DNA from 2 places in the Methylocystis heyeri genome. Region 2 is predicted to be linked to the other one. Evidence: riboswitches for the same ligand, from Rfam matches in the RefSeq annotation. Region 2 holds a riboswitch; the other holds the start of a gene.
The links. A riboswitch is a leader RNA that binds a small molecule or an ion and turns the genes downstream of it on or off. The one in region 2 is predicted to bind cobalamin.
Positions count from the first base shown of each region.

Region 1: another riboswitch for cobalamin. It lies ahead of H2LOC_RS05990 (CbtB domain-containing protein); the one in region 2 lies ahead of H2LOC_RS18790 (TonB-dependent siderophore receptor).

Region 1 is NZ_CP046052.1:1,334,357-1,340,587, forward strand. Features, by position in the region: gene cobN (cobaltochelatase subunit CobN) at 1-1,227, opposite strand, end outside; gene cobW (cobalamin biosynthesis protein CobW) at 1,235-2,266, opposite strand; gene H2LOC_RS05985 (CbtA family protein) at 2,389-3,060, opposite strand; gene H2LOC_RS05990 (CbtB domain-containing protein) at 3,067-3,258, opposite strand; cobalamin riboswitch at 3,289-3,483, opposite strand; gene H2LOC_RS05995 (cysteine rich repeat-containing protein) at 3,620-3,859, opposite strand; gene cobO (cob(I)yrinic acid a,c-diamide adenosyltransferase) at 4,039-4,653, shown strand; gene H2LOC_RS06005 (class I SAM-dependent methyltransferase) at 4,680-5,465, opposite strand; gene H2LOC_RS06010 (Nramp family divalent metal transporter) at 5,554-6,231, opposite strand, start outside.
Region 2 is NZ_CP046052.1:4,171,147-4,177,377, reverse strand. Features, by position in the region: gene H2LOC_RS18795 (apolipoprotein A-IV repeat region-like domain-containing protein) at 1-3,526, shown strand, start outside; cobalamin riboswitch at 3,692-3,888, shown strand; gene H2LOC_RS18790 (TonB-dependent siderophore receptor) at 4,007-6,231, shown strand, end outside.

The DNA of each region.
Region 1 (6,231 bases), 1.7 Mb from region 2:
GCCGAGACCGTAGCCGGCGCCGCGCAAGGCCTGTGCGATGGCGGCGACGCTCGCCGGGGCGTCGAGCCCGATGGCGTAGCCGCCCCTGCCCCGCCGCGCCGGATAATCCGACAGAATCAACCCTAAGCTTTTTTCGGCGTTGCCCTTGCGCCTCAGCGCGGCCCAGTTGGAGGCGAGATCGGCTACATGTTGGATCTGCGAGGGCTCGGGCCTGTGCCCCATTTCGACGAATTCGCTCTGCGCCCGCGTTTCCGCCTTGGCCTTGAAGGATATGGCGCCGGCGAAAATCCGCCCGTCGACCTCCGGCAGAACAATGTTCATCGCGAGGTCCGCCCCATTGGCGCCGCGCTTAGAGGCCGCCCAGGCCTCTCGTGTAGACGTCGCCAGCGCGGCCTGCATCACGGGAGCGTCGGCGAGATCGAGCGGGGAACCGAGCGCGCCCCGCGCGGAGAAGGCCGTCGTGTTTACCACCACGTCGGGCCGGAACGCCTCGATCGCCTCTTTAAGAAAGCTCGCGCTGGCTTGATCCTTGAGGCTCGCGACGAAAACCGCCTCGACCCCGAACCCTCGGGAAGCGAGCGCGTCCGCCAATGAAACAATCGGAGCGATGTCGTCGGCGAGATAGACCGAACGATAGAGCGCGATCAGCGCTCGCGCAGCGCCCGCCGGCGCATCCCGGCGCGCGGCGAGGCAATAACCCGCATTGGGGAGCGGCGCCGGCTCGAGCCAGATCGAATGGCGTCCGATCAGGCTCGAAGCGAAGGCGAGAAAGTTCTTCAAATTCTCGGAACCGCCGTCCTGGAAATAGGCCCAAATGCGCGCGCAATCTTCGGCTGAGACCGTCGAGGCCTCGGCGAGCCGCGCATCGGCGAGATTGTCTCCCGGCGCGATGGCGAGCAAAAACCCATGGGCGCGTGCGGCGGCGGCGAGCTGCTCGACGCCGTAAGGCCAATAGTCCTTGCCGCCGAGCAGCCGAACCGCCACCAGCCGCGCCCGGCGCGCGACTTTCTCGACGTAAAGGTCGACCGAATAGGGATGCTTCAGCAGCGCGAGCGGCGCGCAACGGAGCGTGAAGCCGTCTGTAAAGGCCTGTTCATGCAGGCGCGCGATCTGGCGCAGCTCCGAATCCGAAAAGGACAGGAACACGACGTCGGCGGGCGTCTGCTCGAGATCGACCGCAGAATCTGCGTCGTCGAGACCGTGAAGATCGCGGGCGAGCAGATGCATGGCGCAGCTAACGCGTCGCGAGCGCTGCGACGATCGCCTCGCGGTCGAGGCCCTTGCGCCCGATCACCACCAGCCGGCTGGAGCGTCGTTCTCCCAAACCCCAGGGCCGGTCGAACTGATGCTGAAACCGCGGGCCCACCCCCTGCACCAGCAGGCGCATGGGCTTGCCGACGACTTCCGCAAAGCCCTTTATGCGCAACACGTCATGCGCCGCGGAGACTTCCGCGAGCCTCGCCACCAGCCCGGCAGCATCTTGCGCCGCGGCGATTTCCACGACGAAGCTTTCGAAATCCTCGTGGTCGTGCTCATCGAGCGCGTCATGATGCGACGGCCGATTGGCGAGATCGTCCTCGGCGGCGGCGGAAAGCCCGAGCGCAGCTCGCGAATCGACCGCGCCATGACGCGCGCGCAGCACCTTGACGCCGCGCGGCGTTCCATTGGCCAGGGTCGCCATCACCGCCGCGTCTTCATCGGCGTCGAGAAGATCTATCTTGTTGAGGACGATGAGATCGGCGCAGGCGAGCTGATCCTCGAATACTTCTTCGAGAGGATTGTCGTGGTCGATGGTCTCGGTCTGCGCGCGCTCCGCGGCGATGGCTTCGAGGTCGTCGGCGAAACGCCCCTCGGCTACGGCGCGGCCGTCGACGACCGCGATGACGCCGTCCACCGTCAGGCGCGAACGTATCGCCGGCCAGTCGAAAGCCTTGACCAGAGGCTTAGGCAGCGCGAGGCCCGAGGTCTCGATGATGATGTGCTCGGGCGGATTGTCATGCGCCAGCAACGCCTCGATCGCGGGTGCGAAATCGTCTGCGACGGTGCAGCAGAGGCATCCGTTGGCGAGCTCGACGATGTTTTCTTCCGGGCAATTCTCCACGCCGCAGGCGCGCAGGATTTCGCCATCGACGCCGACGTCGCCGAACTCGTTGATGATGAGCGCGAGGCGACGGTCCCGCGTCGTCTCCAGCAGATGGCGGATCAGTGTGGTCTTGCCGGCGCCGAGGAAGCCCGTGATGATCGTGGCGGGAATTTTCGCGCTCATTTTGCCTCTTTAGCGCCTTTTCCGCTGGAACGGCATCGTTCGAGCGGAAAGAAATCGCGCCACATCCTGGGGTTTGAGAGCATTCTGTCCGCAAAAGTCCGTCAACTTTTGCGGAATGCGCCCTAAGACGCCGTTCCACGCCCCCTTGCGGAAAACTCGCGCCATAGCACACCGACCACAAAGCCGGTCAGAATCCACATCGCAGCATGGACGGCCAGCGAAGACGCCGCAAAGCGCGCGGCGAGCTCCGCCGGAACCGTGCTTTGCGGAACGGCCGGCTTGGGCGCGCCGACGATATGGGGCGCAAGGATCAAGGCTGCGCCGAGCGACATGGCCGCCAGCTTTTCTGACCGGAACAACAGAAAAAGCCCTGCGCCGGTCGCGGCGGCGGCGCCGACCCACCAGATCTGCCGCATGACCACGTCGGTCTCGGCTGCTCCCGGCAATTGAGGCGCCAGCCCCAGCGCCGTGGCAAGCCCGGTGGAGGCGAATCCGCAGGCGGCCCAGGCGACTGCACGTCTCGGCTCGATGGCCTCGCCCGCCGCCAGCATCAGGCCGATCAGGACTAGGGCGTAGCCGGAGGCCGCTGCAACGTCGGCGACGCTGGTCGCCGCAGTGCGCTGAATGCCTTCCGCGGGCTTCCAGCCCTCGTCCGCCTCATGGCCGTGCTGCGCGGTCTCATAGACCTCCGCCGCGAGAATCAACGGCGTCGTGGTGACATGTTGCAGCGCCGCGATCGCAAGCCCTGCGACAAGCCCGGCGATTAGACCAATCGCCAGGACGCGCTGTATCACGCTGCTTTAGTGACAGGGAAAGGAAAGTGAATGACGCGTGTCGTGAGCGGCGTTATGGGCCGCCTCGGCGCCGGAGAAACCGGCGAAATAGACCAGGCCCGCGCCGACGAACAGGGCGACGAAAGCGGCTTTGATCGCTTCGATCCGCTTGGCGGAAACATGGAGGCCGGCGACGCTGGAAAGGTGAGAATGAATCATGATCGTCTCCCTGCCGCCCCACCGGCGGCGATAATTTCAGCTCTGACGGCAGGTCTCCTGGCTCCCGGGTCTTTGGAGTGCGCCGCCTTCCCGGAGAGCCGAAGCTCCAGTGGCTGATGGCGCGGCCTCTCCGGTCACAGTTGCGGGGGCAGCCGCGGGATTGGATCGCTCCTCACCGCGTTCCCTTTTCACTTCTTGCGAAGAACCGTCACAAAGGTCTTAGGCGCGTACAGAAGCTGCGTCAAACGAAAGCTGTTCGCGCTTCCGCCCTGGCCGGGCTCGGCCCGGCCATCCACGGCAGGCGCCGCGAACCGATGCGAGGCCGGAGTTGGAGCCGATGCGCACCGGCGGGAGGAGCCCCTTATTTTCCCATCTCCGATTTGATCTTCATCAGCGCCTCGGCGCAGCCGACGCTCATCTCTTCCTTATGCTCCTTGAGGCATTTGATGATCCGGCCGCCGCCCGGCTCGACCCCGGCGCAAAGCCTCTCGACATCCGCTTTGCAATATTTGATCAGAGCCTCGCGCGCCTCCTGCGCCCCTGCGGGCGAAACGAAATACGCCAAGGAAACAATCGCCAGCGCCAAATTTTTGACATTCATGGACGGCCCTCCCCTATTTGTCGGCCACGCTTGCGAGTTTACCCTGCGAAGCCGGTTCATCAAGCCGGATGCAGGAAAAGCAGTGCAATAAGGTGAAGGACCTTCACCCCATCGCTATGAAATAGAAATCGGCAATTGATACGGCGCGCAGCGTCGTCGAGCTATCGGGCGAACGACCCATGACGGATGAAGCAGCAGCACAGCGTCACCGCGCCAAAATGGAAAAGCGCAAGGCGGTCCAGGACGCCGAGGTGGCGAGCAAGCCGATCGACTCGAAAGGCCTGCTCATGGTCCACACCGGCCCCGGCAAGGGCAAATCGACCGCGGCTTTCGGCCTCGCGCTGCGGGCGCTCGGCCATGGCTGGAAAATCGGCGTGGTACAGTTCGGCAAGGGCGCGTGGCGGAGCGGCGAGCGCTCCATGCTGGAACGGCTCGGCGAGGATCTCGTCTCCTGGCACACGCTCGGCGAAGGGTTCACCTGGGAGACCCAAGACCGCGCCCGCGACGAGGCCGCGGCCCGCCGCGCCTGGGCCAAGACGCAGGAACTGATGGCGGACCCCGATATTCGTCTTCTGGTGCTCGACGAGCTGAACATAGCGCTACGATACGAGCACCTGCCGCTGGAGGAAGTGATCGCCGCGCTGCGGGCCCGGCGCGACGATCTGCATGTCGTCGTCACGGGCCGGAACGCCAAGCAGGAAATGCTCGACGCCGCCGACCTCGTGACCGAAATGACCCTGGTCAAGCACCATTTCGCCGGCGGCGTGAAGGCGCAGGAGGGGATCGAGTTTTAGCCTTTCGTTGAGGCGTCAGGCCCCACCTAAAACCGCCCCTCGAATGAAAACGGCTTCCTGCGCTTGCCGTCCAAAAGATGGACATGTTTGTTGAAGTCGGCGCGGCGGCGGTTGAACCCCTGCTCCCACCAGCCGTCGCCGAAGGGATCGAAGGTCGGAGCCGCGGTGCGCCGGAATATCGCGGTGGCGCCGATGCATTCGACCAGTTCGAACATGCGATCTTCCGCGATGAAATCGGCGAGGCGCCCGATGGTCGCGATGTGGATGTCGTCGAGAACGAGCAGCCCGTCCTGCTTCAGATGCGGGTAAAAATAATAATATTCGAGTTCGGGAAAAGGGAACCCGTGGGGCCCGTCGATCATGACGATATCATAAGGCTCGTGGCCTTTGAACAGGGGCAGCGTCGCCTGGGTCGGGCCGAACACGACGTCGACGGCCTCCATCCGGGTGGCCGGGCAATCCATGAAATAGCCGACGCTCGACGACGCGCCGGCGTCGCGGTCGTCGAGACAAAAGACCCGGTGCTTTTTGGAAATCCGGGAAAAGAAGATCGTCGACTTCCCACAGCCGGTTTCGACGGAGCTGACCTCCCCCTCGGGGAGCAGTTGCTCGATGCGCAGCAAGGTCCGCAAGGGCAGCGAACCCGCGCCATGGGCGAGCCCGGCGGATTTTTCATAGGCCGCGATTTCCGCCGCCAGATCGCCGTCCCTTTTCGCCTCGCTGCGGAAAGGCCCCGGCGCGCCGGTGAGCGGCAATTGCCAGAGATTGCGCTTGAGGCGGCTGTAGGTCCTTTGGACAAAATGCGGCAACATCCGGCTGAACGGGCTCCAGTTTCGCTTTTCCAATGCGACGGCAGACGTTGTTTAATAAGAGGGCGATAAAAGCAAGCAGCCCGGCGTTTCAGCCCGCAACCGCGTCATAGACGAGCTTGGCGTTGAGAACGACGATCGCGGCGGCGATGACTCCTGCGAGCATGGTGAGGAAGTGCGGCGCGACAAATTCGCCCATGACACGCCGCGACGAGGTGAACCAAAGCAGAGGCAGAACCGCGAAAGGCAAGGCGAGGCTCAGGACCACCTGACTCGCCACCAGAAGACGCCCTGTCGCCGATTCTCCATAGTAGAGCGTGATCGCCACCGCCGGCGCTATGGCTATCAGCCGCGTGACGAATCTTCGGGTCGCCGGCTTCAGGCGCAGGCGCAGGAAGCCTTCCATCACCACCTGCCCCGCGAGAGTGGCCGTGACCGTGGAATTCAGCCCGCAGGCGATCAGCGCCACGGCGAAAAGCGTCGACGCCATCGGCGCCCCGAGCAGAGGCGTTATAAGGCGGTAGGCCTCGCCGAGCTCGGCCACCTCCTTGTGTCCGCTGGCGAAAAACACCGAAGCCGCCAGCACCAGGATGGCGCCGTTGATCAGCAGCGCGAACAGCAGCGCAATGGTGCTGTCGATGACCGCGAAGCGGATCGCCTCGGATTTCTCCCCGCGGGAGGCGCCTACGGCTCTGGTCTGCACGATATAGGAGTGCAGAAAGAGATTATGCGGCATCACCGTGGCGCCCAGAATGCCGAGGCCCAGATA
Region 2 (6,231 bases):
TCGCTCGCTGATTTCGGCTCGCCTCGCCGAATTCGAACAGAGGGTGACCGAGGCTTCGAGCGCGGCCGCGGAGAGCGTCGGCGGCCACAGCGAGCGCGTCAACGCCGCGCTGGCCGAGGGCATGACCGCTTTCGAGGCCACCGTGCGCCGCCATGGCGACGCGGTCGCTTCGAGAGTGTCGGAACAGGCCGGGCGACTGGATGTGCTGCTTGCGGAGCGCGCTGCCGCTCTGGAGAAATCGGGCGAACAGCTTTCAAGCCTGCTGGAAACGCAAAGGAGCGGGGTCAAGGACGAACTCGCCGCTCACGGAGAGGAACTGCGGAACTCCCTGCAACAGACGATCGAGGAAGCGACCGCGGCGCTCGCCGAGAATTCCGCAGCGGCGCAGAACCGCTTCGCCTCGACCATCGGGGACGCGGTCGTCGCCATAGCCGTGCAGGGAGACAGGATCACCGAAACCCTCGCCGAGCGTCTCGCCGAGTTCGAGAGCGTCGTCGTCGACAATGGCGGACAGGTCGCAAACAGTCTGGCGGAGCGCGGCGGTCACATCGCCAAAGAGCTCGGGGATCATCTCGAACTGTTCGAGCGCGCGCTGCTCAGCCACGGCAGCGCCCTGACCGAGCGAATCGTCGAACACTCCCAGAATTTCACCTCGCAGGTGGAGCAGGGGCTGCGCGCCGTCGACGAAACGATCGTGGAGCGCGGCGGGGCTCTGGCGGATCGCCTCATCGCACAAACCCAGGAAACCTCGGCGCGGCTGGCGGATTGCTCGCAGCAAATCTCCGAAACCCTCGGAGACCGGCTCAACGCCATGGAAGAGTCCCTGACCCGCCAGGGCGACCAGCTGCTCTACAAGATCTCCTCCGAATCCGAACGCCTCGCGGCGAGAATCGGCGACAACTCCCGCCATTTCGGCGAGGAGCTCGACGAGAAGCTCAGCGGGGTGGAAAAAGCCATCGTCGGAGGGGGCGGAGAATTCCTCGAGAAGATTTCCGCGCAATCCGAGCAGATCGCAGCGAAGATCGGCGACAATTCGCGGCGCTTCGGGCAGGAGCTGGACGAAAAGCTGCTCGGCGTCGAGAATTCCATCTTCGCGCGCAGCGGCGCGCTCATCGAGCAGCTCGACGCGCATAACGCCGTGGTGACCGGCCGGATCGGCGCCAGCGCGGACAAACTGGCCGCCGAGGTCGGGCAGAGGCTCGACGCCATCGAAACCGCCCTCACGCAAAAAGGCGGCGCGCTGGTCAACAAGCTCGACGAGCGGGCGAATTCGATGTCCGAGATTCTCGACGAGAAACTCCAGAACATCGAGACCGCCGCCGACGGCCGCGCGCGGCAAGCCGGCGAGCGGATCGAGGCCCTGGCCGGCCGGATCGACGCCGGGCTCTCGGCAGGCCATCAGAATCTCCATGACTCCATGGCGAAACACGCGATCGAAGTGGCGCGCGCGTTCAGCGAAGGCAGCCAGCAGGCAGCAGCCGCCCTGGACGCCAAGCTCAAGGAGCTCGACGAGACGATCGTCGCGCGCTCCAACGCGCTCACCCAGTCGCTCGTGGATAAAACGCAGCAGATCAACCAGGCGCTCGGCGGCAAGGCCGAAGAAATCGCCAGCGTTCTCGACGACCGCATCGAGCTCTTCGAAACCCTGGACAGCCGCATCGACGTGTTCGAGACCAATGTGGTCCAGAAGCTCAGTCAGGTCTCCGACGAACTCGGAGAGCGCGGCCGTCTGGTCGCCGACACGATCGCGGCGCGCGTCGCCGAAATTCACGAAACCCTCGCCGCCGCCCGGCGCGAGCTCGACGCCGCCCTGCACTCCAGGACGGGCGAACTGGGCCAGACCCTGACGCAGCATGTCGACGACATCAATTCTTCGCTCGACCGAAGGCTGGGGCAGATTCACGCGGTTCTGGGCGACCGCGGCGCGGATGTCACCCAGGAACTCTCGAGAGTGGGCGACCTCGTTTCTCAGGCCATCGACAACCGGACCGACACGCTCCTCGATCATCTCAACCGCAAGCGGGACGAACTCGTGGGCGCGATCGAACACTCCGCCAGCCTGCTGGCGGGCGCGTTGAACGAGGGCGCCCAGACCTCCGTCGCCACGCTCGTCTCCACCAACGAAAAGCTGCGCTCCGAACTCCCCGCGCTGCTCGAAAGCCTCGGGCGGACCAACAGCTCCCTGCAGCACATCATCGAACAGGCGGGGGGCAATTTCGCCAAGCTCGAAACCGAGCTCGGCGGACGGCTGGCGGAGTTCAAGAACGCGATCGAATCGGTCGCGAGCCAGATCGAGGCTCTCGACGCCGTGGCCGACAGCGCCGTGGGCGACGCCTCCGTCATCGTCGGCCAGATGGAAAGCCATCAGCGCTCGCTGGCGCAGAGCGCGGAGCAATTGTCGCGCAGCCAGGGCGCTCTGGACGCAGCCTTCGAGGCGCGGCGCGAGTCGCTGGCGACCCTGGTTTCGCTGATGGACCAGAAACAGGCCGAGTTCCAGGGCTCGCTGAGCGCTTTCACCGGAATGATGGACCAAAGCTTCCGCGAGGTCGAAACGCGGGCCGGAAACATCGGAGGCATGCTGAAGCAAACCGCGCAGGAAACGGCGCATGTCGTGGACGAAGGCTTCTCGGCGATCCGGTCGGCCGCGGAGACCGAGCGCGACCAGACGGCGGCTGCGTTGCGGTCGGCCTACGAACAGGCCAACGGCGAACTGAACGCGATCTTCTCCGAAGCCGCCGAAAGATTCGCCTCGGCCGTCACCGAGATTCGGGGTCTCGCGCAGGAAATCCACGACGAGATGGAAACCACGCGCGCCGAGGTGCGGCGCGGGGCCCAGGAGCTGCCGCGCGAAACCGCGGAACAGGCGGCGGCGCTGCGCCGCGTCGTGGGGGATCAGGTCAAGGCGCTCAACGAGCTGACCGACATCGTCGCCCGCTCCAGCCGGGTCTACGATATTTCCGAAACCGGCGCCGGCGGCGCGCGCCGTCCCTTTGAGCCGGCCGGACGCGGCGCCGAGACGGCGCGCGAAGCGAGCCGCCAAAGGCCGGCGGCCCCGGCCCCCTCGCCCGCCGCCCGCGCGCCGGGCCCCGGCGGCCAGGGCTGGCTGACCGATCTGCTGGCGCGCGCCTCCCAGGACGAGGCGGAGCCTGCACCGGCCAATCAGCGGCCGAACCAGGCGCAAGCTTCGGGCGCGCTCGACAATCTGACCCTCGATATCGCCCGCATGGTCGATAATGCGGCGGTGGCCGAATTGTGGAGGCGTTTCCAGAGAGGCGAGCGGCAGGGACTGCTCTCGCGCCGGCTCTATACGGCGCAAGGCCACCAGACCCTCGAGGAAATCCGCCGCAGATATCGCGCCGACGCGGACTTCCGCAACACCATCGACCAATACATCCGCAATTTCGACGAGCTGCTCAATGAAACGGGCCGCAACGATCGCGACGGCGCGCGGACGCTCGATCTCCTCACAGGCGAGGCGGGCAAGGTCTACACTATGCTGAACCACGCCGCAGGGCGGCTGGAATAAGGCTGCTCGAACGACGGAGTCGTCGGAAAAAGACACTCCAACCTCGAGTTTCGTGGCGACTTTCTCATCGACCGGGCGCCTCCGTCCGGTCGATGAGCGTTTTTTGGAACAGCCGCAGTTCGCATTTCCTTTTGCAAAGCAGCTTGACAGGGCGCCGCGCCTGCGTCCTTATTTGCGCTGATGGTTCCCCTCGGGGATCAAAAGGGAACCCGGTGCGCGCAACTTGCGCAATGCCGGGGCTGCCCCCGCAACTGTAAGCGGCGAGTCTAAGGGCCAGTAAGCCACTGGGGAGGCATCCCTGGGAAGGCGGTCCGAGGCGAAGACCCGTGAGCCAGGAGACCTGCCATCGTTCGTGGTCACGCGCGATAGCGTCGGGCGGGGTGCACCGAGGCGGTCCAAAACTGTCGTAGCGCGCTTTCAGCGCGAATATGACAGGCCAAGACCTTTCGCAGTGACGGCCCACGCCTGCTGCGAATTTCCATGCCCGAGAACTCCCCATCCGCGAAACGCGGATTTTGCGCCATCACGCGGCGTCGCCTGCCTATCCTGCCCTGTATCTTATCAGCCTCCCTGTCGCCCTCCGCCTATGGCCAGGAATGGCTTCCCGCGATCGAGGTGGATGCGCCCAAGCCGCTCCCTTCGGCCGCAAAGCCGATTGCCGACCCCTCGGCGGCCCCGGGCGGCTACGGCGCGGAAATCGGCCCCGGCAACAACGGCCAGCTCTGCGCCGGCGGAGTCTGCAACGATCCCAAATCCTATGCCGCGCCGATCCAATCGGTCGGGACCAAGGTCGACGCGCCGGTCATGGATACGCCGGTCGCGACCAAGATCGTCACGCATCAGATGCTGGAAGACCAGCAGGCCGTGACGCTCGATCAGGCGCTGCGCAATGTCGGCGGCGTCAACACAGCTGGCGGCGGTAACGCCGCGCTCGGAAATACCTTCACAAAGCTCAATATCCGAGGCTTCCCGACGCAGAATTATTTCCGCGACGGGTTCAGAATCGACAGCTTCGGGACCGCCTTCGCCGGCCCGGGCGGCGCCGAGCTGGCGAATGTCGAGAACATCGAAGTGCTGAAAGGTCCTGCCGCCGTCCTTTACGGCGCCGTGGAGCCCGGGGGCATCGTCAATCTCAACACCAGGCAGCCGCTGGATCGGCCCGCATATTCGGTCCAGCAGCAGATCGGCGGCTATGCCTCCTACCGGACCACTCTCGACGCCACCGGACCCCTAACTCCAGACAAGAGCATGCTTTACCGCGTCGTCGGATCGTACGAGAACGACGGGTCTTTCCGACAGTTCGACTACAGCAGGAATTGGATGGTCAACCCGACCTTCCGCTGGAACGTCGACGCCGACACCTGGATCAGGGTATCGGAGCAATACCAACGAAACAATCTGAACCAGGACCAGTATTTCATTCCCTATTACAACAACGTCATCCCGCTGTGGCTCGGGCGCAGCGTGAACTTCGGACCACCATCGCCCTACACGCAGGAGCAGAGCCTCACCGAGCTTACGTGGCGTCACGCCTTCGACAAGGACTGGTCGATCCAGCAGACCGCCTTCATGCAGCTCTTGCGCAACAACTGGCAGGATATCGGCGGCTCGACCAACATCCAAGATTGCATCACCAATCCACGGTACGTCGGTTCTTGCTATACACCCTCCAATTCGGTCCTACTGAATTATTCTTCTTATCCGTCCGACAACAGACAGGCGGAATATGCCACCACGGTCAATCTGGTTGGCCATTTCAATACCACCGAGCAGATCGGTCACGCCTTGCTGATCGGCGCCGATTACTACCGCTATAATTTCAGGGGCGTCAGTCAGGCGCCGGCCTATCCGGGAACGATCGCCCTCCTGGGCCCGCCGACCCGGCTTTCACCCCTGCCCTATGGACTGGCGCCGTCCAACGCCACGGAACAATACGCCGACAATCTCGGCGTCTATCTGCAGGATCAGATCAAGCTGCCCTATGGCTTCAACGTGCTGGGAGGGGCGCGCTACCAATATATCAACAGCCGGACGGGCGCCGCCGATACCTCGACCTGCGGGCTCTTTGCGTATCCCTGGACCGGCGTTCCCTGCAACTTCGACACGATCGCCAAAAGAGGCCAGTCCCTCGATCACAGGATCACGCCGCGCGCCGCGCTGCTGTGGCGGCCGCTCGAATGGATCAGCTTCTATGGTAGCTACTCGGAATCCTACAGCCCGAACTACAATGGCCAATTGGTCTACGGCACGGACCAACCGACGCCGCCGAGCGCCGGCGTGCAGGAGGAGGCGGGACTCAAGCTTTCATTGCTGAACGACAGGCTTCAAGTCACGGCCGACTATTATCATCTCGTCAAGACCAACATTCCCGTCGGCGTTCCGCACAATTTCAATTCCGTGCTGCTCATCGGCGAAGGACGATCACAGGGACCGGAACTCGAAATTCAGGGCGAGCCGCTGCCCGGCTGGAACGTGAATCTGGCCTACGCCAACATCGACGCCATTGCGACCAGGTCGATGCCCTTCAACGTCAATGTCGCACCCATTGGTTCGCCGCTACCCTTCGTTCCGCGCAACACGGGGACCCTCTCGTCGAGCTACGAATTCAGGGATGGCCAACTGAAAGGCTTGAAGCTCGGCGCGCGCTACGACTACACGGGCTATCTTCCGTTCCATCACTACGCCGACGACGGCTCCTACATCTA